DNA from 3 places in the Chlorobaculum sp. MV4-Y genome. Region 1 is predicted to be linked to each of the others. Evidence: riboswitches for the same ligand, from Rfam matches in the RefSeq annotation. Region 1 holds a riboswitch; each other region holds the start of a gene.
The links. Region 1 has a riboswitch for cobalamin ahead of cbpB (peptide-modifying radical SAM enzyme CbpB). Riboswitches for the same ligand answer to the same signal wherever they lie in the genome.

Region 1 (9,923 bases):
TGTAGCCAAGCGCGCTGACGCCACGAGGCACGATCGAAATCTTCTGCACCGGGTCGTTTTCCGGCATCAGCCAGCTCACGATGGCGTGGCCGGACTCGTGATAGGCGACGATCTCCTTTTCGCGCGGATTGATGACCTTGTTTTTTTTCTCCAGACCGGCGATGACTCGCTCGATGGCGTCCTCGAAATCCTTCATCTCGATGCTCTGCTTGCCGCGTCTCGACGCGAGCAGCGCCGCTTCGTTGGCCGCATTGGCGATCTCCGCGCCCGCGAAGCCGGGTGTCTGCGAGGCCAGCGCCTTGAGGTTGACGTCGGGCGAGAGCGAGAGGTTCTTGGTATGCACCGCGAAGATGTCGGTGCGTCCCTTCAGGTCGGGCCTGTCAACCACGATTTGCCGGTCAAAGCGGCCTGGCCTGAGCAGCGCCGAGTCGAGCACATCCGCGCGGTTGGTGGCGGCCATGAGAATCACCCCTTTGTCGGTTGCGAAGCCGTCCATTTCGACCAGAAGCTGGTTCAGGGTGTTTTCACGCTCGTCGTTGGCTCCCATCATGAAGCCCTTGCCGCGACTGCGGCCTACCGCATCGATTTCATCGATGAAGATGATGCACGGCGCTTTTTCCTTGGCCGACTTGAACAGATCGCGCACACGCGCCGCGCCAACGCCCACAAACATCTCGACGAAGTCCGAGCCACTGATGCTGAAAAATGGTACGTCCGCCTCTCCTGCAACCGCTTTGGCCAGCAGTGTCTTGCCGGTGCCGGGAGGGCCGACCAGCAGTACGCCCTTGGGAAGCTTCCCGCCGAGCTTGGTGTACTTTTTCGGATCTTTGAGGAAATCAACCACCTCCATCACCTCGGCCTTGGCTTCGTCCAGCCCGGCAACATCCTTGAAAGTGATGCGGGTGTGCTCGTCGAGATTCTCATAGAGCGCGGCCTTGTTCTTGCCGATATTCATGAACTGCGAACCGGGGCCGCCCATTCTGCGGAACATGAGGAAGTAGATGCCGATAAGCAGACCGAAGGGCAACAGCCATTGCAGTAGTTCACTGATCCACCCGTTGCCCGGGGTCGCTTCGTAACGGATACCTTTCGATTCAAGAAGCGGAATCAGCTGCTCGTCCCGCACGGGGTTGACCGTCACCTCGTTTTTTGATGAGTTCTTGCCCGGCATCTGGAACGCAGGTGGATTTTGCCCGGAGGGTTTGTTTGCTGCTGTTGAGAGGGAGTCCTCCTTGAGTTGTACGTAGATTTTTTCCGGGGCGAGTCTGATCGATTCGACCTTGTTCTGGTCGATCAGCTTACGGAAGTCACTGTAGGCGATTTCACGAGTCGAGCCTGACCAGAAAAAGGCGAGCTGAAAGCCGATAATCAGTAAAATGACCGCTATATAGTAAAATATCGAAGAACGGGGCTTTCTTGGTCCGTTGTTTTCGGGTTCGTTTTTATAGGGATTGTTCAGCTTGAATGGGTTGTTTGCCATCGAGTACGCTCATAATTAAAGAGATTCATCGGGATCGTTGCCGATCTTCGGGCACGGAATTTGCGATGACTTTACACGCCGGCGGGATTCCTGTAGGCCAGAATATTAAAATAATACACCATATTGTTCAGATTCGCAAGATACATAACTCTGTTGAATTAATATATTCTTTCGACTAATAGTTTCTTGATCACCAGTGGCTGCGGCGCTCAGGGAAGGTCGATCGCTGTTCATTCATCGGTCGCCATCAGTTATATTAAAAGACGGCAGTGTGTGAACTGACCCGATAATTTTTCATGTTTTTACCATCAGTTATGAGTTCAGCAAGAGATAAGGCGAACCGCCGGATAGCTTCGCTCCAGTCGATGCTTTGTGTCGGCCTCGACAGTGATCCTTCGAAAATTCCCACGCTTTTCCATTCAATGGAGCGCCCGGTGCTTGAGTTCAACCGAGCGGTCGTCAGGGCAACCGCTGCTCACGCTGCCGCATACAAGGTCAATACAGCATTCTACGAATCGCGGGGGCTTGCCGGAATGCAGGATCTTGAAGAGACGCTTCAGGCGTTGCCGCCGGAGTGCCTGAGCATCGCGGACGCCAAGCGGGCTGACATCGGCAATACGAGCCGGCAGTACGCGAAGGCCTTTTTCGAGGCGTGGCCTTTCGATGCCATTACGGTGGCTCCCTACATGGGTTTCGATTCGCTCGAACCCTTTTTCGAGTACGAGGAGAAGCTCGTGTTTGTGCTCTGCCTCACCTCCAATCCTGGCTCTGCTGATTTCGAAGAGCGCATTCTCGACGATGCTCGTCCCCTCTATCGCGCCGTGCTCGACAGGGTCCGGAGCTGGCAACGCAACGGAAATGCCGGAATCGTCGTCGGTGCAACCAAGGCTGGTTTGCTGCAAGAGCTTCGGCAGGAAGCGTCAGAGCTGTTTTTCCTCATTCCCGGTGTCGGTGCGCAGGGCGGATCAATGCAGGAGGCGGTCAATCAGGGCGCTGATCCGGATCGCCTCAGCGCGGTGGTCAATGTGAGCCGGGCGCTTATTTTCCCGAAAGGCGATTTTCGGAGCGTTGAGGAATTTGAGGATGCGGTGCGTCGTGAGGCGGTGAGCCTGCATAGCGATATGAAAGATATCCTGTGAATTTATGTGTATATATTATATATAATGTTCGATGAAAAAAATATACGCGGTTTTCGCTCTTTCGGAAAAGGCCCGGAAACGTCAGTAAAGGGTAATAAAGATACCAGGGGAGTGAGTATATGTGCGGGATAATCGGTTACATAGGCAGGCGTGAAGCGGCGCCATTGCTGCTAAACGGATTGAAACGGCTGGAGTACCGTGGCTATGATTCGGCTGGTATGGCGGTCTTGAACGGTTCGCTGCAGATGCTCAAGAAGAAGGGTAGCGTCAGTAATCTCGAAGAGCTGCTGAATGTTTCGGGCACCGTCATGCTCGGCGCGACGGTCGGCATTGCCCACACCCGCTGGGCGACCCACGGCGATCCGAGCGACCGCAACGCTCATCCCCACATGAATGTTTCCGACGACATCGCCCTGATCCACAACGGCATCATCGAAAACTATTCGACGCTGAAGCAGGAACTAATGTCGGAAGGCTATGAATTTGAAAGCGATACCGATTCCGAAGTGCTCGTCCATCTGATCGACCGCATCTGGAAAAACGATCCGGTGATCGGTCTTGAAGGTGCGGTGCGCCAGGCGCTCCGGCATGTCGAGGGAGCTTATGGCATCTGCGTTGTCTCCTCGCGTGAGCCGGACAAGATCGTTGTGGCTCGCAAGGGCAGTCCTCTGGTGATCGGTCTTGGTGATGGCGAGTTTTTCATCGCTTCCGATGCGGCACCCATCGTCGAGCACACCAACAAGGTGGTCTATCTGTCGGACGGAGAGATGGCCGTTGTGACGCGCGACAACTACACGGTCAAGACGATTGAAAATGTCGAGCAGCAAAAAAGGGTGACGGAGCTCGATTTCAGCCTGGAAAAGATCGAGAAGGGCGGATTCGAGCACTTCATGCTCAAGGAGATTTTCGAGCAGCCCGAGGTGATGCGCGATGTCATGCGTGGCCGGGTGCGCGTCGAAGAGGGGCTGGTGCATCTTGGTGGTATCCACGACTATCTCGACCGGCTGAAGCAGGCCAAGCGGATCGTAATCTGCGCCTGCGGCACGAGCTGGCATGCTGGACTGATTGGCGAGTACCTGATCGAGGAGTTTGCCCGGATTCCGGTAGAGGTCGATTACGCCTCGGAGTTCCGGTACCGTAACCCTATCGTCTCTTCCGACGATGTGGTGATCGTTATCTCCCAGTCGGGCGAAACTGCCGATACCCTGGCCGCGCTCAGGCTGGCCAAGGAGAAGGGGGCGATGGTTATGGGCATCTGCAACGTGGTTGGTTCGACGATTCCGCGAGAGACGCTCTGCGGCATGTACACTCACGCTGGCCCCGAGGTGGGTGTGGCCTCGACCAAGGCCTTTACCGCGCAGGTGATCGTGCTTTTCATGCTGGCCATGGCGCTGAGCAAGGGACGCACCATTTCACACGAGGAGATTCGCCTGAATTTGCGCGAACTGGCGGAAGTGCCCGACAAGGTGGCCCGGATTCTGGAGCAGAACGACGCCATCAAAGAGATCGCCGTCAAGCTCAAGGATGCTCGCAACGCGCTTTACCTGGGCCGGGGCTACAACTTCCCCGTTGCTCTCGAAGGCGCGCTGAAGCTCAAGGAGATTTCCTACATTCACGCCGAAGGGTACCCGGCTGCCGAGATGAAGCATGGTCCTATCGCCCTGATCGACGAGGATATGCCGGTGATCGTGATTGCCACCCGCGACAACACCTATGCCAAGATTCTGAGCAACATCGAAGAGGTGCGCAGCCGCAAAGGCAGGGTGATTGCTATCGCCAGCGAAGGCGACCGGGAGATCGAGCGGCTGACGAAGGATGTGATCTACATCCCGCAGGCCTCCGCCGCGGTGCTGCCGCTCTTGACAGTCATTCCGCTGCAACTGCTCTCCTACCACGTGGCCACGCTTCGCGGCTGCAACGTCGATCGTCCGCGCAACCTCGCCAAATCGGTGACGGTGGAGTAGCGATTTTTTCTCGATTCAGTGGCTGTGGTTGGTAAATAAAGTCGGTAACTAAGAAATAAAAATTGTAACTGTAAAAAGTACAAGTCACTGGACGGCTGGGCGTATAAAAACCTGACCGATTGCTGCCGTTGGCCGACAGGACGACGCTCAGCAATGGCGTTTTATGTTTGACCACAACGGGGTGACGTACCATCTCCCCCAACTTGAGCTGGCACGAGTGCTGTTTTTTCACCATGCCTACCTTGCCCGGTTATCATTGATTAACCAGAGGCTTGCCCAGGAGTTTGATGTTCTGCAGACAACCGGGGCGAATAAAGCACAGCTCAACATCCTGCCAACATGTACTCTGCCGCTTTACGTCAGGGAGAATTATGCACTGAGGCGTGCTCTTGCCTGGATTTTACTGGATGACGATGCACGGCGATCATTCGAAAGTATTGCCCGTTATCAACTGCAGCATGGTTATGACACTGAACAATACCGCTTGTGGTGTTTTTCGTTTGATCCACCACGGCTTGAGGGTGTCGAGCTGACTGTTCGCGGACATTTCGATCAGAAGTTACAAGCGTTTTTTTTTACGAGGTACATGGCATTTTCAGTCTGGCCTGCAACGCTCTTGGCGCTGTTGAGTTTATCGATCCACGATTTGTTGAAAAACGATCAGCTTCAGGGCGTGCGGTTTTGCCCGGCCCCTTGTCTGTTCCGGAGCTGGAGATTGACGATGATCAGGCGCCTGATGCCGATCACTCTGAGATGCGGCTCGATGCCTCGATGGTTTCCTTTGAGTTCGCAAACCCCGTTCAGACAACGCGAATTGGCAAGCTGGCAGGGAGCGGGATTATCCGTGTTCAAGACGGGGCAAGTCCGTTATCAGAAGCTCATTTGGAGGTGAGCACCGAGGACGCAAGCGTTCAGGGAGCTCTGGCATCGGCAGATTACGACGGGCTAGATGATAAAAGCGATGATGCTCACCTGTATGCGGCTAAATGTGAAGCCTTTGAGGCGATGGTTGCCCTTTTGGCGAATATGCCCGATTGCCGTCATCTGCGGCAGGAGATACGAAAGCTCCCGCCAATTGCCGGTTATTCCAAACATCTTTTAGCGGATGGTAATCCGCGTTGTCTGTCCTACTTCCTTCTTGAGAAATCAGGAGTGCTCTATGCGCTTCTTGAAGCCGATACTTCGGATAGCCAGAATCATCTGTCTACGTTATTGCTGAAGTTGCAGGTTTCGGCAATTGGTTGGGAGCGACAGCTTCATGAACTTGAAATGCTTCTTGTAAAGCACTCATTAGTGTGGCCTACGTCATTTCTTGAAAAGACTTTTCGGAATGACTATAAGCGCATATCCCACCCTAAAACCTCCTCTTTAGACAAATCGTTAGTAGCGCGAGATTCTTTTCTTCGTTGGGCAGAACGGGTACATGTAGAATTGCTTCGCATCTGAATCAGTCCAGTTCCATAATATCGTGGCAAGTCTTTAAGTACATTCAACGTTTTTGGTACACTGATATAGATCCCTTGCATTACTTGGATCATCATGTTACCTTAAAGTATTCATTGCAACATCCCGGAACACGGTTTGAATCCGTGGCGGTCCCGCCGCTGTATTCGGGGACTGAACCTGCACTTGATCCCTTCGGGGGTGGTCACTGCTCCGGCTTACCGGGGGGGAAGGCTTGCAGGGGAAGGACGATCCGAGAGCCAGAAGACCTGTTGTATTGAGAACATAGCATGGATGACGAAACGCTCATGGGCGGGACATTGAGTTCCTGATCCCGTATTTTTTTGTCGTCCGGGCAGAACTCCGATGGTAAAGGGCTTCGCTCCATCTTGCAAAAGGTGGGATGAAGTCCTTTTTCTTTTTCAACAAAAATGGAGACAACGCCATGAACAACACGCAAGCAAAATCAACAAAAATCGTGAAACCAAAAGCGATCATCGCGGTAAGGAAGCGCAAGGATGCCAGCGGCACGGGCCTTTCGCACTACATCCTGATCGAGAAACCGGTCGTGAAGAAGGAGGCAAACTGAACGATGCGGGGAGACGTAACGGGAAAACAGGCCTCGTCAAGGGGCCTGTGGGTGAATTCGGGCAACGGCATGTCGCTATTGCCGATCGACATCGGCCATGACGATTACATGGCGGTCGTGTCGCCGGACACGGCTTTCTGGGCGCTGGTGGGCAAGCATGAGCTGGCGGAGGTTTTCTCTTCCAGCCATCCGCTCTGCCAGGGGTATCGGCAGAAAGCGGCGGAGTTCGAGTCGGAGATGACGGCGCTACGGTGCAGCCTGAAGCCGTCGGCAGTCTATGTGAACCCGACGGAGCGTTGCAACCTCGATTGCAGCTACTGTTATATTCCGGGCGAGATGCGGCGAGACGGCGTGGATATGCCTGCCGGAGAACTGATCGAGGCTCTGGAGAGAATGCTCGTCTACTTCAGGCAGCATGTGGCCGAAGGGTTCAGACCGGAAGTGATTTTTCATGGCTCTGAACCTCTGATGAACCGTAAGGCGGTGTTTTCGGCGATTGACCATTTCGGTGAGGCGTTCAGGTTCGGCGTGCAGACAAACGGCACGTTGCTCGATCACGAAGCGGCGGAGTTTCTCATGTCGCGCGGCGTTGGCGTCGGTCTGTCACTCGATGGCCATCAGGCTGCGCTGGCCGCCCGGACGCGCAAGAGCTGGTCTGGCGAAGGGGTTTATGAATCGGTGCTTCAGGCTATGGCGCTGCTTCGTGGCTACGAGAGCTACAGTGTGATCTGTACGGTGACGAAGCAAAACATGCAATCACTGGCCGAGATTGTCGAGTTTTTTCATGCGGCTGAAGTGCCGGTGTGCATGCTCAATCCCGTACGCTGTACGCAGCCGGGCGGCAAAGCCGAAAAGCCTGATGACAGGGTAATGTCTGGCTATTACCTGCGAGCGCTGGAGCGGGCGCATGAGCTGTATCGCGAGACCGGCCGGAAGCTGGTGGTGGCCAACTTCGCCAACATCATGCTCTCGATTCTGGCTCCGACGGCCCGAAAGCTGATGTGCGACATCTCGCCCTGCGGCGGTGGACGCTGCTTCGTGGCGCTGTCGGCCAAGGGCGACATCTTTCCGTGCAGCGAGTTCGTCGGGCTGGAGGAGTTCAACGGCGGCAACGTTTTCCGCGACGACATTGACGCCATTCTGGCCACGCCGTCGTTCAGGCTGGTCACGAGTCGGCGGGTAGAGGAGATCGATCCCTGCCGGAGTTGCGCCATTCGGCACTTCTGCGGCTCGCCCTGCCCGGCAGAGGCGTGGAGTCTGCACGGCACGATGAAGAGTCCCGGCGCGTTCTGCGAACTCTACGAGGAGCAGGTGCGCTTCGCCATGCGCAAGATTGCCGACGGCGTGGCGGACGATTTTCTCGAAAATGGCTGGGACAAGGCGACCGAAACGGTCGTTGAGTTTGGAGCGGCAGGGTGCGCGAGTCTCTCCTGAGCGCTTCGGGAAAAAGATTCGAAGGCCAATCTGGTTATTGATCGTTTCTCTGGCCGAAGAACCGGGGGAAAGACGCATTGCGCTTTCCCCGGGCAAGGCATCGCCATACAAAATTTTTCCATCCAGCATTTGCCTTTCTCTCGCTTTTTCTTATACTTTCTTCGTCCAATTATGTGGTGCCCGACATGGAGACATGCGGGCTTAAAAGGGAATCCGGTGAGAGTCCGGAACAGTACCCGCTGCTGTAATCTCGCACTGGCTGAATAGCTGGTGAAAAGGTTTATCGAATATGCCACTGCCCCGATTTCATCGGGGTGGGAAGGCCGGTAAAACCCGGGAAAGTCAGAAGACCTGCCGCATCTTTTTTTAACGCTTCGGGAATAAAGCAACATACTACCATGAAACACACCCTCGTTCCGTCCGCTAGAACAGGCAAGGGTTGGGCGTCGATCCTGTCGTTGCGCAACCGGCTGTTCCGCTCGCTTCTCAGTCGATTCATCCCTCTCGTTCATTACGATCTGTTCCGCTCGCCGTTTGGCGTCCCGGCGCATTCCGTGCTGTTTTCCATCGATCCCCATCGATCCTGCCGCACTCATCTCATCGGCCATTTCCCGCCTTTTTCGCGTCAATCCGGTCAACGCTATCATCAAGGGCATGACCCGCTCACCGTCACTTGTCATCAGTGCCGTTCAGGCTGTGACAGTTTTTCCGCCGCCGGTCATCCGCTGACCGTCATTCCGTGCTGGCAATTGAACTGAAACAATAAAACAAGTGATAATGAAACAATATGTTATGGCGGCAGCATTGCTGTGCTGCGCTGCCCCGGCGTACGCAGCCTATCCTCTTGTTACCGACGATACCGGCACCCAGGGCACCGGCGGCTGGCAGGTCGAATGCACGACCGGATTTTCCTCCAACAGCAAGACCGACGGCGGCATCACGATAAAAGAGCGTGAAAACGAAGCCGCAGTGGTGGTTTCGTACGGCGTGGCGCAGAATATCGATCTGGTTGCGGGGTTGCCGTACCTGTGGCATCAGAATCAGGAAGATCAGCTTGTTACCGCCGATGAAAGTGGTATCGGCGATATGACGGTCGAACTCAAGTGGCGGTTCTTCGAGAGCGAAAAGAACGGATTCAGCCTTGCCCTGAAACCCGGCATCTCCCTGCCGACTGGTGACGCCGACAAGGGGCTTGGTGTCGGGCGGGTGACGGGAGGCGCGGTGCTGATCGCCACCAAAGAGCTTGGCTCGCTGACGCTGCACGCCAATGCGGGCTACCATCGCAATGCCTATGAGCTTGATGAGGACGCGGCTGCGTCAAACAAGGACATCTGGAGCGCATCCCTTGCGGGCGAATATGCGTTTTCGGAAAAGCTCAGGGCGGTGGCCGACATTGGCATTGAAACTGCCGAAGAGAAAGGATCGCGAACGCATCCCGCCTTCGTGCTGGGAGGGCTGATCTACAGCGTTACCGAAAACTTCGATTTCGACCTGGGCATCAAGGGTGGTCTGAACGATGCCGAACCCGATACGGCTTTGCTGCTCGGCGTGGCCGCGCGATTCAACTAAACTAAAGGAGGATAACCATGACCAATCTGAAATTTCGCTTTGTCGCTGTGTCCTCGATGGTTGCGGGCATGATGCTTTTCGGTGGTGGTGAGGCCTGGGCGATGCACATCATGGAGGGGTTTTTGCCGCCTTCGTGGTGCCTGTTCTGGGCGGCAGTGTCGTTGCCTTTTTTTGTGCTTGGCTTCCGGTCGATGCGCAAGATCGTGGCTGACAATCCGCGCATGAAGCTGCTGCTGGCGATGGTTGGGGCGTTTGCCTTTGTGCTTTCGTCGCTCAAGATTCCCTCTGTGACCGGGAGCTGCTCT
Region 2 (9,923 bases), 760 kb from region 1:
CTCGTCGAGTAGCACGAAATCATACTCGTCGGAGGCCAGCGCGTCGAGCGCCTCCTCGAACCCGAACTCTGCCGCCCGCTTGTGCTTCTCCATCATCGGGCTGTCAGAATTGGTCGGCAGGAATCCCTTGCCATAGTGATCCCACTCGACATCCTCGAAGCGTGTGAAAAAGAGCACCTCGCCAACGCCCTCCTGCGCCTTGACGAACTGGATGACGCGCGCCTTCATGCCGTGGCCGAGGGCGCGGGAGAGCATTCCGAAAGCCGCCGTGCTCTTGCCCTTGCCGTTGCCCGTAAAGAGGAGAACCCTTTTCTGCTGTTTCATGGTATCGTGCTTAAGGTGTTGTAAACTGTTCAGTTATAAAAAGGATGACGCTGCCCGCCGCGAGAAAGATTGAAGCGGTAACGTACATCAGGCGCATGGCGCGAGTGATCGTGGCGGCGTCCATCGCGCCACTTCGGATGCCAAGCGTCGGCACGGTTTTGGTGACGCCGCCGTAGCTGCGCTCACCGCCAAGCGTGACGCCGAGCGCTCCGGCGAAGGCCGATTCGGGATAGCCCGCGTTCGGACTCTCGTGCTTCTTTGCGCACAATCTGACCGAGCGGATCGAGGCCGCCGGATCGAGCCGTAAAATAAAAGCCGCGCCCGCAACCGCCAAAACCGTCAGCCGCGCTGGAAGATAATTGAGCAGGTCGTCGAACCGCGCCGAGGCCCACCCAAACTCACGGTAGCGCTCGTTGCGGTAGCCGAACATCGAGTCGAGCGTGTTCGAGGCCTTGTAGAGCCACGCCCCTGCCGGGCCGAAAAGGATGCCGTAAAAAAGAGGTGCAGTCACGCCATCCGACGTATTTTCCGCCACACTCTCCACTGCGGCTCTCGCCACGCCTTCGTCGTCGAGCGATGAGGTATCGCGCCCGACCATCATCGCCACTTTCCGGCGAGCCAGCTCAAGATCGCCTGCGCGAAGCGCATCCCTCACCGCCGATGCGTGGTCGTAAAGATCGCGTGGCGCGATCGCGAAATAGAGCAGAAGCACCGACACTACGACGCCAGCAAACGGATGAAGGAGAAACGCCGCCACCACAAGCGCCAGCACTGTCACGACAGTTGCCATGATGACCGTGGCCGCCGTCAGCGCGCCCGCCATCCTCAGCGGCAGAAACGACATGCCGCGAAACAGCTCCTCCGTGCTTGACGCGAGTTTACCGACCAGGCGCACCGGGTGCGGAAACCACTGCGGATCGCCGAAAAGAAGATCGAGCAGAAAGGCCGAAGGCATCAGCAGAAAAGTCATCGTACAGCCTCCCGAACAGCGGTTTTCGCGTTTTGGGACGACTTGGAGAAGTCGTTCAGAGCTGAAATGAGACGCCGGTTTTCGTCGGACGCGCGAATGCAGAAACGGAAAAAGGTGGGCGAAACGCCCTCGAAATTCCGGCAGTCCCGCACGAGAATCCCGCGCTCGGCGAGAAAGCCGAGCAGCGCATCGAAGCTGACGCCATCGTTCACTGATGCAAAAAAGAAGTTGGCCAAACCACCGTAAAGCGTGATCGCGGAGTTCTGGGCGAGGCTGTCCGAAATCTGCTGGCGACCTTCAGCCACGATGGCGCAAACCTCCCGCTCGTAGTCGCGGCAGTACAGCAGTTGCCCGGCGACGTGCTCTGCAACGGCGTTGACCGTCCACGGTTCTTTGTACCCGTAGAGCTGGCGGATCGTCGTCGGGTGCGCTACGATGGCGCCGAGCCGCAGCCCGGCGATGGCATAAAATTTGGTGAGCGAATAGATCACCACGATGTTCCGAAACGCGCGAATTTCCGGCATGAGCGAGTTCATCGGAAACGCCTCCGTGAACTGAATGAACGCCTCGTCGATGATGAAAGTCTTGTCGGGAAAACGGCAGGCCAGCGCGAACAACTTCTCCTTCGGAATCAGCGTGCCGGTCGGGTTGTTCGGACTCCCGGCAATCATCGCGTCGCACCCCGCAAGCGCCGTGGACAGAGCGTCTATGCCGGGGAAGGCGAAGCCGTCGGCCTCGTTCAACGCAAGCGGGACGACCTCCGCTCCGACGAGTCGGCAGGCGCGTCCGTAGTCGAAGAACGAGGGCTGCGGAATCAGCACTCGCCGCAGGCCGAGCGCTCGCGGCGCGAGGTAGATGCCTTCAATAGCGCCGTTGGTCGCAAGTACGCAATCTGGATCGAGGCCGAAGCGGGCGGCATAAAAATCGCGGACACCGCGCCCGTCCATCGTGGGATAAGGGGCGAGCGGGATGGACGTGGAGAGTTCCCGGATGGGCGGCTCGACAGGCGCGAGGTTCACGCTGAAGTCGAGCACTCCGCCTTTCGCCAGCTTACCCGTGCGGTCGCCGTGGCGGTGCGCCAGCAAATGATCGCGGTTCATACCTTCTCCCTTTCGATTCCGGCGATGGCGAAAAGCGCGTCGAGATCGAGATTCTCCGCGAAGTGCGCGGCGAGCAGCTCGAACGGATCGGTGGCGCTGGACACGGCGGCGGGTTCGTAGCCGCTGTCGAGCTGACTCAGGAACCAGGCGCGGAGTTCGGGCCGGTCAAAAAAGCCGTGGAAGTAGGTGCCCATCACACGCCCATCCTCGCTCTTCGCACCGTCGAAATCGTCGGTCGCGACGCCGTTGCGCTCCGTCACCTCGACGAGCGGCGACGCGCCCGCTTCGAGCGTCGTACGCCCCATATGAATCTCGTAACCGCTTACAGAGCAAGAGGTTCCGGCAAGCTTGCCGATGCTGTTGCAGAGCGCCTTTTCGCGTTCCAGCACCGTCTCGACCGACAACATCGCCAGACCCGCGCTCGCGCCCGGAGCGCCCTCGACGCCGTGCGAATCAGTGATGGAGGCGCCGAGCATCTGGTAGCCGCCGCAAAGTCCGACGATCACGCCACCCTTCGTTCGGAACGCTTCGATCCGCTCTCGCCACCCCATCCGTTCGAGCCATTCGAGGTCGCCGCGCACATTCTTCGAGCCGGGCAGCACGAGCGCTTTATAGCTGTCGAGCGGCCTCGGATGGTGCAGGTAGTGCAGCTCGACGCACGGATCCTGCTCCAGCGGCGAAAGGTCGGTGAAGTTGGAAATGTGCGGGAAGTAGATCGCTGCGATGCCGATCTTTTCAGGGGACGGATCACGCTTCGGATCGACCACCGAGGAAAGCGGCACGGCGTCTTCGGCGTCGATGATGAAGCCCCGGAAGTAGGGAATCACGCCAAGCACCGGTACACCGGTCATCGATTCGAGCATTTTTGCGCCGTCCTCGAAAAGTGATTTATCACCCCGGAAGCGGTTGACAATGACGCCCTTGACGAGCGCCCGATCCTCTGAAGGAATCACCGCGAGCGTGCCCGCGACCTGCGCGAACACGCCACCGCGATCGATGTCGGCCACGAGAATCACCGCAGCTCCGGCGCGGCGAGCGCTCTTGAAGTTGACAAAATCGCGTTCGTAGAGGTTCATCTCGGCGCACGATCCGGCCCCTTCGAGCACGATCATCTCGTGCCGCGCCATGAGGCGGTCGAGGCTCTCGAAGGCCGCCTCCGCCCAGCGCCGCGTGTCGCCAAAGTACTCGCGGGCCGTCTTGTCGGTGCAAACGCGCCCCTGCAAAACGACCTGCGCGCCGGTGTCGGTGTTGGGTTTGAGCAGCACAGGGTTCATGTCGGCGTGAGGCGCGACACGCGCTGCCTGCGCCTGCACGATCTGCGCCCGCCCCATCTCGAAGCCGTCGGGCGTGACGCCGGAGTTGTTCGACATGTTCTGCGCCTTGAACGGCGCGACATCGATGCCCGCGTTGCGGAAGATGCGGCAGAGCGCGGTGGCGACGATGCTCTTGCCCGCGTCCGAAGCGGTGCCAAGTACGGCGATGTTGGTCATGGGCGTTGCGGTAATTGTCACCATTGCTCCTGATGGACGAGGTCGTCGAGCGCAAGGCGCGGCAGCCAGCCGGCCTGCTCCAGCTCCGGCGTTTCGTGGAAAAAGCTCACGTAGCCGATGCAGAGCCACGCCACCGGCACGATGTGTTCGGGAATGCCGAGCGCCTCGCGGACGCGGTCGTGATGGATAATGCTCACCCAGCCGACGCCGAGATTCTCCGCCCGCGCGGCGAGCCAGAGATTCTGCACGGCGCAGACCGAGCTGTAGAGATCCATTTCGGGATTGGCCGTGCGCCCGATCACCACCTCGCCGCTGCGCGTCCGGTCGCAGGTGACGCAAATCCCAACCGGCGCTTCGAGAATTCCTTCGAGCTTGAAGCCTCGATACTGCTCACGCTTCTCGCCCTCGAACATGTTGGCGGCTTCGGCATGGGCGATCTCGAAGCCCTCCTTGATCTGCTCGCGGACGACAAGGTCGCGGACGACGACGAAGTCCCACGGCTGCATGAAGCCCACGCTCGGCGCGTGGTGCGCCGCGTCGAGCACCCGGCGGAGCACCGCTTCCGGCACCGGATCGGGCAAAAACTGCCCCCGCACGTCGCGTCGGCTGTAGATAACTTTATAGAGCGCTTCGCGCTCGGAAGTAGTGATAGTCATTTCGATTTCAGTTTCTGGTTACGAACCCCGAATCGCCACTTCAGCTCTTCGAGTCCGTCAAGAATTTTTGGCGATGGCGACGTAAAGCGCGGCCCATCGAGGCGCACGATCTGGTAGTCGCCCTCGGGAATCCGCACAGGGCATTCGTAGCCGTCCTTCTGAAGCACGAAAACGATCTCCGGCTTTTTCTCCTCGACCAGCTCCCAGACGCTGCCGATCAGCTCCGTCGGCGCGACATGGCGGATCGTCGGATAGTCCTCGACCACCTTGAATCCCGCCGCCGTGAAGAGGTCGTACAGGTAGGTGTTGACGCCGAACGAGAACGGATTGCCCTGGCAGCTCGACAGGATCAGCACCCGCCGCCCGCCGCCGTTGACCTCTGCCGCCGCCTTGCGCCACTGCCGCTCGAACGCGGCAGCCTTCTCGTCGCCGCCTTCGATGCCAAGCACATCGCAGATGGCGCGAATGTTCCCGCCAATCTCGCTCATGCTCTTGAAGCCGTGCAGCACGACGCACTTCGCGCCCGGCGGCGTCACTCGCTTGCAAACATCGGGGCTTGTCCAGTCGGAGAGAAAGAGATAGCCGGGATGCAGCGCCGCGATGGCCGCCGGATCGGGATCGGTCACGCCGCCAGTCTTCGGCAGGTCAAGATCGTCATAGCGGCTCACCCCCGCAATGCGGTTTTCGAGACCGAGCGAGCGCAAGGTGTCGGTAATGTAGGGCGACTGGCTGACAATCCGCCCCTCCGCCCGCGCCGCTGCTCCCGCAAAAAGCAGGAGCAGCAGCGTCATGATGATTTTTTTCATGATCGGTGGTGGATGGGCGGTTTCAGATATCCGCCTTCAGACCGAAAACGAAGGTACGGCCAGGCATCGGATAGCCCTTGACATACTGGTAATCGCGGTCGAAGAGGTTGTTGACTTCGGCCCTGACCGTGATTCCCGGCCCTTTCACGCCCTTGCCGCCGAACGGAAATTTCTTCGAGACGGAAAGATCAACCACCGTAAATCCGCCTTTCGACACCACTTCGCCAGAGCCGGTCTCATAGTTCTGGACAAAGGTTTTGCCGGTGTAGGCAAGGTTGAACGCGCCGTTGAAGCCGCGTCCGTCATGCACTCTCAGTCCGGTACTGGCGTTCCACTGCGGCGTGTAAAGCAGATCGTCGCCGCTCTGGTTGTCACGATACTGCAAAAGGTAGGTGTACCCGGCATATGGTTCAAGCGTCCACGAGGAGCTGTCGAGAGCGAACACCTTCGAGAGTTCAGCTTCGATTCCGGAAACCGTGGCACTGCCAATGTTGCGATAGGTATAGGTCGATGGAGCTGTTTGTTTGGTCTGGATCATGTCCGTATAATCGGTGCTGAACCAGGTCAGCGAACCATTGAGTCCTTTCCAGTTAAGGTCCATACCGACTTCCCAGGTTTCGCTCGATTCCGGCTTGAGATCGGGATTGCCGATGTAGGTCTTCCCCCAGCTGGTGATATTGGCGGCAAGCTCACGCTCCGACGGCATCCTGAAACCTTCGGCATACGAGCCTCTGAGCTTGAGGAAATCGGTTGCCTGCCACGCCACTCCGGCCTGATGCGCGAAATTGTCCTTGCTCCTCGACGTGCCTTCGATCGCTTTCATGTTGACGCGATAGTCGTCGTAACGCACGCCGCCTGTCACGATCAGGCGATCATCGAAAAATCCGTACTTGCCGAGAACGAAACCGGCGGGATTTTCATAGGAAGCCCAGCTCGGCTTCAAGGTCGAATTGAGTTCGTACTTCAGCCAGTCAAATCCGGTCGTGAGCCTGAGCGCGCCCGGCTGCCAGGTAACCTGCGCCTGCGCTCCTTGCTGGTCGATTTTGTTGCTGCTTTGATACCCCCAGCTCGGATCAACATAGCGGTACTCGTCCTTTCCGGTGAAGTAGCGAGCCATCCATGAAAAGTTGCGGCTGGAGGTCGCGCCATCGTACCTGAAATCGACGGAGTGGTTGTTCTGAACCGTATAGGCACGGAGATTGGGCGAGCTGAAATAGCTCGGCGAACCAGCCTTGTCCACATCGAAGGAGTGAACGATCATGCCAATCCGGTGACCGTCGGCAATCTCGTAACCCACATTCAGACTCGCCAGCTTCTGATCTTCATAACCGGTATTCGGGTAGGTGACTCCTTTGGCCGTTTTGTAGCTTCCGGAATCGGATTTCGAGATGCTGCCGGAATAGTCGAAGCGCCCGGTTTTTCCCTGAATGGTCGCCTCGGTCATGGAGAAATCGTTGCTGCCGATTTTCTGCTCGATCGACGCCGATGGCGCACCCGAGCCTTTTGCCGTAATCACGTTGATCACGCCGCCGATCGCTGCGGAACCATACTGCACGGCCGCTGGTCCCTTGATGATCTCGATACGCTCAACGTTGGCCGTCATGATTTTGGCGAGGTTGCCGGTGCCGGCACGGCGGCCATCGAGCAGCACGAGCACCTTGCCCATGAGGTCGTTGCCGTGGGATTCCGTCCTGAAACCGCGGATGCCGACGGAGGTCAAAGTGCCGGGATATTTCTGGATGTGTCCGAGATTTTTCTCGGCGAGGAGTTCACTCAGATCGCTGGCCGACGACTCGTTAATCTCCTCTTTGGTGATGATCGTAACGTTCGAGGTCAGCTCTTTTTTCGGCTGAGGCACCCGGCTCGACGTGACGACGATTTCGTTACCGAGATAATCCGAACCGGTCTCTTCGGCGTGGAGCGTAGGGCTGGCGAGCATTGCTGCCATGAGGATGGCGAGCGTTCGTTTGTTCATGGTGTTGTCCTGTGTTGAATTAACTGAAACATCAACAGACAGGGGTTAAGGAAAAGGACTGGCCCGGTTCCCGTCGCCAAACAGCTCGATGGTTTATCAATGGGCGGAGAGCGGAAACGCTGGCTTCACGCCATTAACGTAAAAACGTAAAAAAGAGAGCACACTGAAAAATCGATGCTGTACAGTCGGAGTTACCGGAAGCGCTTTGCCTGACTATTAACCCGTAGTCTTGTTACCGAGCAAAGAGTAACTGGCAGGTCTCCTGACTATAACGGCTGAACCGGTGCGGCCTTCCCGCCCGCTCCGTGGAGGAGCCTGGCAGTGACGTGCGCCGAACTGCTGCTTCGCGGCATGAGGCCACGCCTGCCAGCGGCAGTTTTCCGTTGTACAGTTGCGGGTACAGTGTACGAATCTCACGTACTTCCCTATTCTCCGGCTTTGAAGCCGGCACCAGCTATTCATGTGAAAGAACATTCATCTTTGCGGGCGCAATTTACGATTTTCCGGCTCAATTACAATTCCCGTCATTGCATCTCGCCGAGAATCTCCGCCACCTTGCGCCGCCGGTACTCGAACACTTCATCGAGCCGCCGTCCGACGATCAGCGCCTCGACCACTTCGCCGAGCATGTCGAATGGCAGCGCGTACTCGACGATGTCGGTCATCTCCGTGCCGCCCTCGATTTCGCGGAACCGGTGCGTGTGATGCCACAGCTCGTATGGCCCCGAAAGCTGGCGATCCTCGAAAAAATCGGGCTTCGAGACCGCCATGATTTCAGTCGTCCACCGGACGGGAATCATCATGAAAGGATAGAGCGTGTAGCTCAGTTGCATCCCTTCGTAGATCGGTTTTCCGGTGCTTCCGCCATCGACGCGCAGGAACATCTCCGGCGGAGTGATCCGGGCAAGATTGTCCGGCTGCGAAAAAAAGTCCCACGCAACATCTATCGGCACAGGCAACCGCTGTACCCAGGTTTTGGTATGAAGGTTCATCGAATGCAACAGATTTCTTTGGCATACTTCGATCTGAACAACGACGAACGAACGGTAAAAGTATCCCCGTAGTGATTTGGCTGGTGATTTTGATCCTGTCAATCCCTGCAATGGTTCAACTGAAAAACTTTCTGGATGCCGATACCGTTAACATCATCGAGAATATTTGTGCTTTCCCATAACTGAACCCTAGAGGATTGTCACGATGAAAACCAAACCGCATGTTCTGATTCTTGGGGGCAACTTTGCCGGATTGCAGGTCGCCCGTCACATCCGCGACTATGTGAAACCGGAGGATGCCGCGATCACGGTGGTCGATAAACGGTCGTATCTGCTCTTCATCCCCAACATCCCGCTCGAAATCCTCGAAAACAAAAATCCCGACAGCAGCATGCACCTGCCGCTGGCTCCGGTGCTCGACAAAGACGAAACCCGCTTCATCCAGGCCGCCGTGCTCGACATCGACGTCGAAAGCAAAAAGGTGACCATCCAGCCCACCGAACGGCCCGGCTCGACCACCGATGTGCTCGGCTACGACTACCTGGTCATCGCCCTCGGCAACCGCCTCGCGTTCGACAAGATCGAGGGCTTCGCGGAATACGGCCACAGCGTAACCGATGGATTTTACGCCAACAAGCTCCGGCGTTACCTGCATGAGGGCGACTACAAGGGCGGCCCGATCGCGATCGGCTCGGCGCGATTCCATCAGGGAACCAAAGGCAAGCTCGACTTCATACCGATAGCCAAGGCCGCCTGCGAGGGGCCGCCGGTCGAGATGGCGCTGTCGCTCGCTTCGTGGCTGAAGCATCACGAAAAGGGCGGGCCGGAGAAGATCACGATCTTCACGCCAGCCGAGATGATCGCCGAAGACGCGGGCAAAAAGATCGTGGGGCAACTGCTTGACATCGCGGGCGGCATGGGCTTCGGCTACAAAAACAAGCTCGAAGACATCAATCGGATCGGCAAGGATGGCATCGAGTTCGCCAACGGCGACTCCATCGAGGCCGAGGTGAAGCTGATCTTCCCGGACTGGACGCCGCACGAATTTCTGAAAGGGTTACCGATCTCTGACGAAGAGGGGTTCGTCATCACCAACCGGCAGATGAAAAACCCGGACTATCCCGAGGTCTATGCCGCCGGTGACGCCGCCGCCTGCACGGTACCGAAGCTCGGCTCCATCGGCCACCACCAGTCCTACATCGTCGCCCGGCAACTGGCCCGCGACCTCGGCGCGCTCACGGACGAAGAGGCCAACGACGAACTCTACAACCCGGAGGTGATCTGCTACAGCGACATGGGCGACGGCAAAGCCTTCTACATCCACTCGAACGTCTGGTTCGGCGGCGACACTGAAATTCTGAAGATGGGCCGCCTCTACTACGACCTCAAGCTCGGCTTCAAAACCTCCTACTTCGCGATGGGCGGCAAGGTTCCGCACTGGCAGTGGAAGATGGGCACCTGGATGGGCGACAAGATTTAGTGACCGCTCCCGCATCCGGCGACGGTTCAAGGCGCTTCCGCAGACGCGATGGTTTGCGGAGGCGCGTTTTTTTTTGCGGATTGACGAGCGCCCGCGATCAGCAAAAAAGTGGACAGCCGCGCTACAAAAC
Region 3 (9,923 bases), 770 kb from region 1:
CATCAAGCGTCTCTTTGCGCTGAAGCTGCATGAGCATGATGGAGAGAGCGCAATACAGCAGAAAATAGAGATATGCGGTATGCTTGGCGATAAAACGGAAAAAGCTCGACACGTCCGTTGTCTTCCTGGTTAACACATTGGCGCACCCCCTGCCGCCTGTTTTTCCGGTGGGAGCCCGGAAACAGGAGCTGTCAGGGCGATCTTGTTTGCTATAGTCTCGATTCGATAGCCTCGATCCGGGGCATGGGCCGGAAAGCAGAGGTTGCGAATAGAAAATATAACAGATATGCAATCTTTTCTTCGATGAATTTTTCCGGCACTCACTTGTTTCGAGCCAGCGGGATGGATAACCGTTTTTTTTGCTTTTTGGGCTGAAATGACGATTTTGAACTTCTCGACCGCCGGTCGCGGAAGCGTTGACGCCAGATGGCGGCGAGTTTCTTCCTCTCCGGCGCATCAGCCCGGCATACGGGAACTCTTGCCAAGATATTGCAATAGCGCATGTTATTTGACAAACGCAGAAACGCTACGGATAAATTCATCGTTGTCGGAGACCGGGTACTCATCAAGCCGAAATCCCTTGACGAGACAACCAAATCCGGCATCTACCTCCCTCCGGGCGTTCAGGAAAAAGCTAAAATCCAGAGCGGTTACGTTCTCAAAACAGGGCCGGGCTATCCGGTCGGCCCGCCAAATGATACCGACGAACCCTGGAAAGAGCGGGCTGAAAGTCCCCAGTACATTCCGCTTCAGGCCAAAACCGGCGATCTGGCCATCTTCGTCCAGAACAGCGCCTGGGAGATCGAGTACGAAGAGGAGCGCTATCTGATCGTGCCCAATTCAGCCATTCTTTTGCTGATCAGGGAAGACGATGACCTGGAAGACTATCTGAGTTGAATCGCCGGAGGGAGCCGGATTTGTTTTCGGCTTTCACTCCGGACTACGCTCCTCTTCAACCGTCGAGGAGTTTTTTTATTTCATTATTTCGACAGATCGATATGACCACAGCAACCGATATGCAGAAAGAGGCGGCGGGCCTTTCGACCGAAGAGCTGATCCGGAGGGTGCAGGCTCTCAAGAAGGAGATGAACGCCATCGTCCTTGCCCACTACTATACCCTGCCGGAAATCCAGCAGGCGGCGGACATCGTGGGCGACAGCCTCGCGCTCGCGCGTGCGGCGGAAAAGACTTCGGCTGACGTGATTGTCTTTGCCGGGGTGTACTTCATGGCCGAGACCGCCAAGATTCTCAATCCCGGCAAGATGGTGCTCATGCCCGACCCGGGCGCGGGCTGTCCCTTGGCCGACAGTTGCCCCGAGGATGAGTTCCGCGCCTTCCGCGAGGCGCACCCCGACGCCATCGCCATCACCTACGTCAATTCGTCGGCGGCGATCAAGAAGCTTTCGGATATCATCTGCACTTCGTCGAACGCCGAGCACATCGTTCGCCAGATTCCGCCGGAGAAGAAGATCATCTTCGGCCCCGACCGCAACCTCGGCGCGTGGGTGATGAAGCGCACGGGCCGTGACATGCTGCTCTGGCAGGGCTTCTGCTACGTGCACGAGGCTTACTCTGAAGTCTACATGATTCAGGCCAAGGCGATGTACCCCGATGCGGAGCTGATCGCTCATCCCGAGTGCCGCGAGGAGGTGCTTCGTCACGCCTCGTTCGTCGGCTCGACTTCGGCGCTGCTCGAGTACACCGAAAAGAGTCCGTGCAAAAGCTTCATCGTAGCGACTGAGCCGGGTATTCTCTACGAAATGGAGAAGCGCTCGCCGGGCAAGACCTTCATTTCGGCACCAAAAGACCCGGCCAATCCGCGCAGCGTCTGCAAGCAGATGAAGCAGAACACGCTCGACAAGCTCTACCTCTGCATGGTGAACCGCGCGCCCGAGATCACCGTCGATGAGAGCCTGCGCGAAGGCGCGCTGAAGTCGATCAGGAGAATGCTCGAAATGTCTGCCTGAGGTGCCGCCGGGCCGCCACTTCGTTCGACGAGAGTCGCGGCCCAGTAAAATCTCCACTCCATCCAACTGTTGCCGCTCTTCTCCGTTTCTGCGTATCTTGTTCCCATAAGAGCAGTTTCGCTTTCCAACCCTTTCAGGAGGCCTCTCATGCGCTCAGCTATCCTTCGCATCGCTGCGGTTACGGCGTTTTTCTGCACTCAGCCATTCCAGCCCGAAGCCAACGCCTGGCACGACAAAACCCATCTCGCCGTCGCCGAAGCTGCCGGTTTCGATCTCTGGTACAGCTCGGCCGCGCCCGACGTGGCCAAGTCGAAGGAGATGTTCGGGCCGATTGAAAGTCCGAATCACTACTACAACAACAACGCCAACCGGCGGGTCACGCCTGAAATGGTCATGGCGCAGGTTGAACGCTACAACCAGCCCAATGACGACGAAGGGCATCTGTACGGAGCGATCATCGGTTCGGTCAGGGATTACTTCGCCATGAAAAAGAGCGGCAAATATGCGAAGTATCCGCTGGTCTACTGCGCCCACTACTGCGGCGACCTCTCGATGCCGCTGCACAATACCCCCTACGACGACTTCAACAAGCAGCGCCACAGCATCAATGACGGCATCATCGAGAACAGCGCACGTAACAACATCGCCTATATCCAGCGCATCATGACAGCGCCCTACATCCGGAACGAAGATGACCTGGCAAGGGAGATCGCCGCTGTCGCCGAATCGGCCCGCAAGCTCGGTCAGAAGATGAGGCGGGAACATCGCAACATGACCGTCGATGAAGCCTACAACCAGGTGGCCCGGAGTGCTTCGCTGTTCAACGCCATTCTCTCATGGGTCGAACGGCAGCCGGCGTATGCCGCGCCAGCCGTCAAGGCCGTGTCTGTAACGGAATGATTTTTGATTTATGGCTGACAAAACCCATCTCGAAAGGCTCAGGACCGGAGTCGCCGTCTGGAACCACTGGCGTCAGGCTCAGCCAGCCGTCCGGCCCGATCTCAGCCAGGCCGATCTTGGCGGGATCGACCTCAACGGGGTAAATCTCTCGGAAGCTGATCTGACCGGAACCGTTCTGGTAAAAACCAGGCTCTCGGGAGCTGATTTGCGTGGAGCCGACCTTCGCGGTGCCGATCTGACGGGTGCGCGGCTCGATGGCGTCAACCTCAGCCGCAGCACGATCGATCTCTCCACGCGCTACGACGGCGTGACCGGATGCCAGATCGGCGTCAACGGCTTCTACTCGCCATCGACCGACTCTGCGGCCCTGATGCGCCTCGATCCGCCCGGTAACTCCATGCAGGGTGCCAACGCCGAGGCGGTTGTCGAAAGCCTGCGCCAGGCGCGCAAGCTGCACACCTTTTCGGTGATTCTCGCCGGGATCGCCTTGCTTTTCATCGTCATCAAGCCCAAAACCATCACCCTGCCATACCTGGCCGGATCGTTCAAGTTCGATGACTTCAGCTACGCTTTTCTGGCCACCATTCTCTCAGCGGCGCTCCTGAGCCAGGTGGCCTCGTTCATCGACTCGGCGCTGCAAGGTGCGCGCTATCTCAACGATCGCCGCGCGGCTATGCTGGTCGGCCATTTTCCCTGGCTGCTCTCCAAATATGAAAGCGATCCTTTGGGCAAGCGCCAGTCCAAAATTCTGCGCATTTTCATCATTTTTCATCCGCTGATCTACATCTACTTTTTCGTCCAGTGGAGCGCCCTCGCCATTGGCGACTGGGATGCGGTCATCCGGCACTACCAGCAGATGCCGGTCCTTTTTGGCGAATACCTGCTGCCGGTTGTCTATATCATCCTTATCCGCATCTGCCTGCGCCTCTTCGGTCTCTCCGAAGGCTTCCAGAAACCGATTCTGTTCGACGCCGAGACCGAGCGCAGCCGCCGGAGCGACATGGAGCGCCTCGCTGAAGCCTTCGAGCGCCAGGCCACCCTCACCGCCGAACTGGTGGATATTCTGAAAAAGAGGGAAGGGAAGAGTTGAGAATCGGGCGTGAAGAAATGAAGAGCGGCCTTGCTGACGGCAGCATGTTATGGTTTCGTTGTCTTTAAACTATGGTGCAGTATGCGCAGATTGACAGTTGTTCCGATACGCCGCGCGAGTGTTTTTTTCATCTGCTCGATCATCCTGCTGTTTGCGGATTGCGGAAATGCCATGTCCCGCTTGCAACCTCTTGACGGCGCGGTGGCCGGTGTGGTCAGTGCCTTCGAGTCAGGAGACGCTGCCCGGCTGAACCGCTTTGTCCATCCGAAACAAGGGGTGATTGTCATCTACCGCGAAGGCGTCTTCAATGTATTCAGAGCTGTTTCGGGGATCGATTTCAAAAAGCCTGTTCCCGAATACTTTCCCTATCCAAAAATCAGGGGCGGAGCACCTCTCAGGTACGCGGCGTTGCCGGTGTATGATTGCGGGCGTGAGGCTTGGTCGAAAACCGGTTTGTTCTGTGACCCCAAATACCGGGATGCCTTGTTGAGCACCACGGCAATCAACCTGAAAAAGAACGGGCTGAGGGAGATTTCGCCGGAAATGATTGCCCGGTTCCGCGCACTTGAGGCGAAAAGCATCCGGGTCGTGCTGGTTGACGCGGCTGGAAACGACCTGGTGTTTTACATGACGAAAATTGACAGCCGCTGGTATCTGACCATCCTCGACCGGGTCTCCAGTGATTGCAGCGCTTGAGCGTTTGAGCGAGGGGCTTCCGGATAAATCAAAACTTACTTATGACCAAGACAGTCCTTATTACCGGAGCTTCAGGGTTTATCGGGTCGCATCTGGTGAGGCGATGTTTGCGGGACGGGTATCGCGTGAAGGCGCTGGTGCGGAAGGGGAATGCGTGCATTCCGTCGCTGCGCGCCTCCGGGGTCGAGGTGGTCGAGGGGGATGTGCGTGATGCAGATTCGGTCGATGTTGCGGTGCACGGGTGCGATCTGGTGATCCATGCCGCCGCGCTGACTTCCGACTGGGGGCCGATGCAGGATTTTATCGACATCAACGTCGGAGGTACGCGCAACGTGTGCGAAGCATCGCTTCGGCACGGCGTTGGGCGGCTGGTGCATGTCAGCTCGTTCGAGTGCTTCGAGCACCACCTGCTTGGCCGTATCGATGAACAGACGCCCTGCATGACGCGCAGGCAATCCTATCCCGATACGAAAATCGGTGGCACAAACGAGGTCTGGGCAGCTATGAAACGGGGGCTTTCAGCGAGCATTCTCTATCCAGTGTGGGTCTATGGCCCCGGCGACCGGACGCTGTTTCCGATTCTGGCCGATGCGATCCGCAAGCGTCAGGCATTCTTCTGGGCGCGCAACGCGCCGATCAGCATGATCTATATCGACAATCTCACCGATCTGACGATGTTGGCCGCTACCCGTCCGGAAGCCGTTGGCGAGGCGTTCATGGCTTGCGACGGTGAAGCGATCACTTTCGAGGAGGTGTGCCGGCGCGTTGCCGTGGCGATAGGTTCGCCGGTGCCGTCGCTTCACCTCCCGTTCGGCATGGTTCGGGCCGTCGCCGGGGTGATGGAGTTTGTCTGGCGGATTGCCGGAAGCGAAAAGCGCCCACTCCTGACCCGGCAGGCGGTCGATGTGCTCACCTCACGTGCGGAGGTTGATGTGTCGAAAGCCCGCAAGACGCTTGGCTGGCAAAGCCTCGTGCCGCAGGATGAGGGTATCCGGCGTACGCTCGACTGGCTGCTGACGGTCGATCCGTCGCAGTGGAAGGTGAAATAATGCTCCGGTCTTGCCGGAAAAAAAGTTGTTTTCAGGGCTTCGACCGGAAATGCTTTTACCGTGAGCCTTCCCTGTTTTCAGCACCGTTAAGTCCGTCGCATGTCGCCCGGAAAATCACCTTCCGGCGTTGTCTGCCTTCCAAAAAATCATTACCATTGAAAGTTCTTTGAGCATTACGGTGCCGGATGAAAACATTCGGGTAAAAGGGAAGTTGCGTGTGAATCGCACACTGTGCCCGCAACTGTAAGATGGTGTGCCGCCCGGCGATGTTGACAGCTCTGTCCTCATGGCCGCCGCGGTTCGGGTGTATCCACTCTGCCCACCTCTGATAACCACGGGGAATGCGGGGGAAGGTCGCCCGAAGGAAAACGTCGAAGTAATTTCGCGGCCATCGAAGTCAGGAAACCTGCCGTAATGGTTGGCGCCGCGTGGCTCCGGGAACAGAGCTTGGCGTCCCGTTCAACGATCGAAACCTGATTGTTCCTCGATCTTTTTTCGTCAGTTCGCCAAAGCTGTTTTCTGAGTTTGACAGGGTGGTTTATATTGCGTAAAGCAATCTCCCGTCATGATGCAACCATGCTTCACTGTGTGTGCTGACGTAAGGTAAGTCTTGGAATAAAATGGATTTACCTATCAACAACCAATTATCGATTCTGGAGACTTCACATGAAAATCGCCCGCCTGTTCACTTCCCCTGGTGAAAACGTCTATGACCGTTTCGACTACACGCTCAGAACCTCCGTGCTTCGCAATCCCGATGGCTCGAAGGTCTTTGAGATGAACGATGTCGAAGTGCCGGTTTCGTGGTCGCAGGTTGCCGCCGACATTCTCGCGCAGAAATATTTCCGCAAGACCGGCGTGCCGCAGCGCGACGCTGAGGGGAACCTCATGATCGGCGCGGACGGCCAGCCGGTGACCGGCAGCGAGAACTCCATCAAGCAGGTGGCGCACCGCATGGTGGGCTGCTGGCAGGATTGGGGCCGCAAGCACAATTACTTCGACACCGAGGAGGATGCGCAGGCGTTTTATGACGAGGTGGTGTACATGCTGCTCGCGCAGATGGCGGCGCCGAACTCGCCGCAGTGGTTCAACACCGGTCTCCAGTTCGCCTACGGCATCAACGGCCCGGCGCAGGGGCACTTCTACGTCGATCCGGTGACCGGCGAGACGAAAGAGTCCGAGGACGCCTACTCCCGCCCGCAGGCGCACGCCTGTTTCATCCAGTCGGTCAAGGACGATCTGGTCAACGACGGCGGCATTTTCGACCTCGCCATCCGCGAGGCGCGCGTCTTCAAGTTTGGCAGTGGCTCGGGCACCAACTATTCGAACCTGCGTGGATCGGGCGAAAAGCTCAGCGGCGGCGGCAGCTCGTCGGGCCTGATGAGCTTCCTGAAAATCTTCGACTCTGCGGCTGGCGCGATCAAATCCGGCGGCACCACGCGCCGCGCGGCCAAGATGGTCATCGTCGATATCGATCATCCGGACATTGAAAAGTTCATCGAGTGGAAGGCGAAAGAGGAGGACAAGGTGGCCGCGATGGTTGCTGGTTCCAAGATCTGCTCGCGCTTCCTGAAAGCGATTGTCGATGAGGCGCTCAAGGGCGGCACCGACCGGCAGGAGAACGAGATGCTCGACACGCTCATTCGTAACGCCCTGCATCGCGGTGTGCCGATGAGCTATATCCTGCGTGTGCTGGCGCTGGTCGAGCAGGGCTACACCTCGCTCAATTTCGAGGAGTACGACACGCACTACGAGTCCGAGGCGTACCAGACCGTCGGCGGCCAGAACTCCAACAACAGCGTCCGCGTGACCAACGAGTTCATGAAGGCCGTGCAGAACGACGAAATGTGGGTGCTCCGCGAGCGCACCACCGGCAAGGATGCCCGCGCTGTGCGTGCCAAGGACCTCTGGGAGAAGATCGTGATGAGTGCCTGGAAGTGCGCCGATCCGGGCTTGCAGTTCGACTCGACCATCAACGAATGGCACACCTGCCCGAAGAGCGGCCGCATCAATGCCAGCAACCCGTGCTCGGAGTACATGTTCCTCGACGATACGGCCTGCAACCTCGCCAGCCTCAACCTCGCGCACTTTCTCGACGAGGAGAGCGGCAAGGTCAAGATCACCGAACTTCAGCACGCTTCGGCGCTCTGGACGGTGGTGCTTGAAATCTCGGTGCTGATGGCGCACTTCCCGTCGGCGGAGATCGCCCGCCTGAGCTACGAGTTCCGCACGCTGGGCCTCGGTTTCGCCAACCTCGGGCGCGTCCTGATGGTGCTCGGTATTCCCTACGACTCGCCGCGCGGCCTTGCCATTGCGGGTGGCATCGCGGCGCTCATGACCGGTCAGGCCTACGTTACCTCTGCCGACATGGCCAAAGACCTCGGCCCGTTCGCCCGCTATCGCGAGAACAGCGACGACATGCTGCGCGTCATCCGCAACCACCGCCGCGCGGCGATCAACAGCTCGGAGGACGATTACGAAGGGCTGGTGATCAAACCTCGCGGAATCGATTCGGAATATTGCCCGAAGGAGCTGTTCGAGGCTGCCGGAAAGGTGTGGGACGAGGCGCTCAAGCGCGGCAAGAAGCACGGCTTCCGCAACGCGCAGGTGAGCGTCATCGCGCCGACCGGCACCATCGGCCTTGTTATGGATTGCGACACCACCGGCATCGAGCCGGAGTTCGCTATTGTCAAGTTCAAGAAACTTGCGGGCGGCGGCTACTTCAAGATCGTCAACCAGTCGGTGCACAAGGCGCTTTCCCGCCTCGGCTACTCCGACAAGCAGATCGAGGAGATCGAGAAGTACTGCAAGGGCCACGGTACCCTGCGCGGATGCCCCGGCATCAACCAGCAGTGGCTCAAGAGCCGCGGCTTTACCGACGAAAAGATCGATGCGGTCGAAAAGCAGCTCGAAAGCGTCTTCGACATCCGCTTCGCCTTCAACAAATGGATCATCGGCGAGGAGTTCTGCCACTCCCTCGGCTTCACCGAAGAGCAGCTCAACGAACCCTCGTTCGACATGCTGAGCGAGCTTGGCGCGAGTGAGGCGGACATCGAGGCGGCTAATGACTACGTCTGCGGCACTATGATGATCGAGGGCGCGCCGCACCTCAAGCCGGAGCACCTGCCGGTCTTCGACTGCGCCAGCACCTGCGGACGCAAGGGCAAGCGTTACATCAACCACATGGCCCATGTGCACATGATGTCCGCCGTGCAGCCCTTCATCTCCGGCGCGATCTCCAAGACGGTCAATATGCCCGCCAGCGCCACCACCGCTGAAATCGGCGAGGTTTACGAAGCCGCATGGCAGTCGATGGTCAAGGCGATCACGATTTACCGCGACGGCTCCAAGCTTTCGCAGCCGCTCAACATTTCCAGCATTTCGCCGCTCGACGAGGTGATCATGCTCGGCACCGAGGAGGATCTGGACGAAACCAAGGGGCCGAAGGAGGTGCAGGAGCACATCGTCGAGCGGGTCTATCACCGCTCCGAGCGCCGTATGCTGCCGAAGCGCCGTAAGGGGTACATCCGCGAGGCGTATGTCGGCGGCCACAAGGTGTTCCTCAGAACCGGAGAGTATGAAGACGGCTCGCTGGGCGAAATCTTCATCGACATGTACAAGGAGGGCGCGTCGTTCAAGGGCCTGCTCAACTGCTTCGCCGTGCTTGCCTCCAAGGCGCTCCAGTACGGAATGCCGCTCGAAGAGCTGGTGGACAGCTTCACCTTCACCCGCTTCGAGCCTGCTGGCGCGGTGCAGGGCCACAACGCCATCAAGAACTCGACCTCGATTCTCGACTACGTTTTCCGCTCCATCGGCTACGACTACCTTGGTCGCAAGGATTTCGTGCACGTGAAGGCTGTCGATGAGGTGCCGGAAGTACCGGCCAATGGCAACGGCAACGGCCACGCAGCGAAGGCAAAAGCCTCGGAGCCGGAACTCGCCGTCCACGCCCCAAAGCACCACGCCGACGACCACGGTATCCTGAAAAGCCAGGCCGCCCAGGCTAAAGTGCAAGGCTACACCGGCGAGCAGTGCGAAAATTGCGGATCGGTTAGAGTGAAGCAGAACGGCACATGCAAAGTGTGCGAAGACTGCGGAATGACGACGGGTTGTTCGTGAGATGATTTGATTGTTTTGCCGTCCTGAAACTGAGTTTTCGGGATCAGGACGGCAGTGTTACTTTTTTTGGCTTTTCGCAGAATATCGTGGGAAGAAGGGTGT

Region 2: linked by a shared signal. The riboswitch ahead of NY406_RS03820 (TonB-dependent receptor plug domain-containing protein) and the one ahead of cbpB (peptide-modifying radical SAM enzyme CbpB) in region 1 are both predicted to bind cobalamin.
Region 3: linked by a shared signal. The riboswitch ahead of NY406_RS07400 (vitamin B12-dependent ribonucleotide reductase) and the one ahead of cbpB (peptide-modifying radical SAM enzyme CbpB) in region 1 are both predicted to bind cobalamin.

The regions. Positions count from the first base shown of each region.
Region 1 is NZ_CP104202.1:31,473-41,395, forward strand. It holds gene ftsH (ATP-dependent zinc metalloprotease FtsH) at 1-1,480, opposite strand, end outside; gene pyrF (orotidine-5'-phosphate decarboxylase) at 1,795-2,619, shown strand; gene glmS (glutamine--fructose-6-phosphate transaminase (isomerizing)) at 2,739-4,583, shown strand; gene NY406_RS00195 (hypothetical protein) at 4,747-5,475, shown strand; gene NY406_RS00200 (Tn7-like element transposition protein TnsE) at 5,472-6,029, shown strand; cobalamin riboswitch at 6,155-6,295, shown strand; gene cbpB (peptide-modifying radical SAM enzyme CbpB) at 6,619-8,049, shown strand; cobalamin riboswitch at 8,207-8,423, shown strand; gene NY406_RS00210 (hypothetical protein) at 8,448-8,807, shown strand; gene NY406_RS00215 (transporter) at 8,827-9,618, shown strand; gene NY406_RS00220 (energy-coupling factor ABC transporter permease) at 9,636-9,923, shown strand, end outside.
Region 2 is NZ_CP104202.1:792,312-802,234, reverse strand. It holds gene NY406_RS03850 (cob(I)yrinic acid a,c-diamide adenosyltransferase) at 1-324, opposite strand, end outside; gene cbiB (adenosylcobinamide-phosphate synthase CbiB) at 335-1,294, opposite strand; gene cobD (threonine-phosphate decarboxylase CobD) at 1,291-2,394, opposite strand; gene NY406_RS03835 (cobyric acid synthase) at 2,391-3,908, opposite strand; gene bluB (5,6-dimethylbenzimidazole synthase) at 3,902-4,540, opposite strand; gene NY406_RS03825 (ABC transporter substrate-binding protein) at 4,537-5,346, opposite strand; gene NY406_RS03820 (TonB-dependent receptor plug domain-containing protein) at 5,369-7,321, opposite strand; cobalamin riboswitch at 7,556-7,791, opposite strand; gene NY406_RS03815 (SRPBCC family protein) at 7,846-8,313, opposite strand; gene NY406_RS03810 (NAD(P)/FAD-dependent oxidoreductase) at 8,519-9,793, shown strand; gene cyoE (heme o synthase) at 9,915-9,923, opposite strand, start outside.
Region 3 is NZ_CP104202.1:1,504,843-1,514,765, reverse strand. It holds gene mreC (rod shape-determining protein MreC) at 1-112, opposite strand, end outside; gene NY406_RS07430 (co-chaperone GroES family protein) at 502-897, shown strand; gene nadA (quinolinate synthase NadA) at 999-1,967, shown strand; gene NY406_RS07420 (hypothetical protein) at 2,115-2,867, shown strand; gene NY406_RS07415 (pentapeptide repeat-containing protein) at 2,878-3,957, shown strand; gene NY406_RS07410 (hypothetical protein) at 4,039-4,653, shown strand; gene NY406_RS07405 (NAD-dependent epimerase/dehydratase family protein) at 4,695-5,702, shown strand; cobalamin riboswitch at 5,862-6,131, shown strand; gene NY406_RS07400 (vitamin B12-dependent ribonucleotide reductase) at 6,369-9,821, shown strand.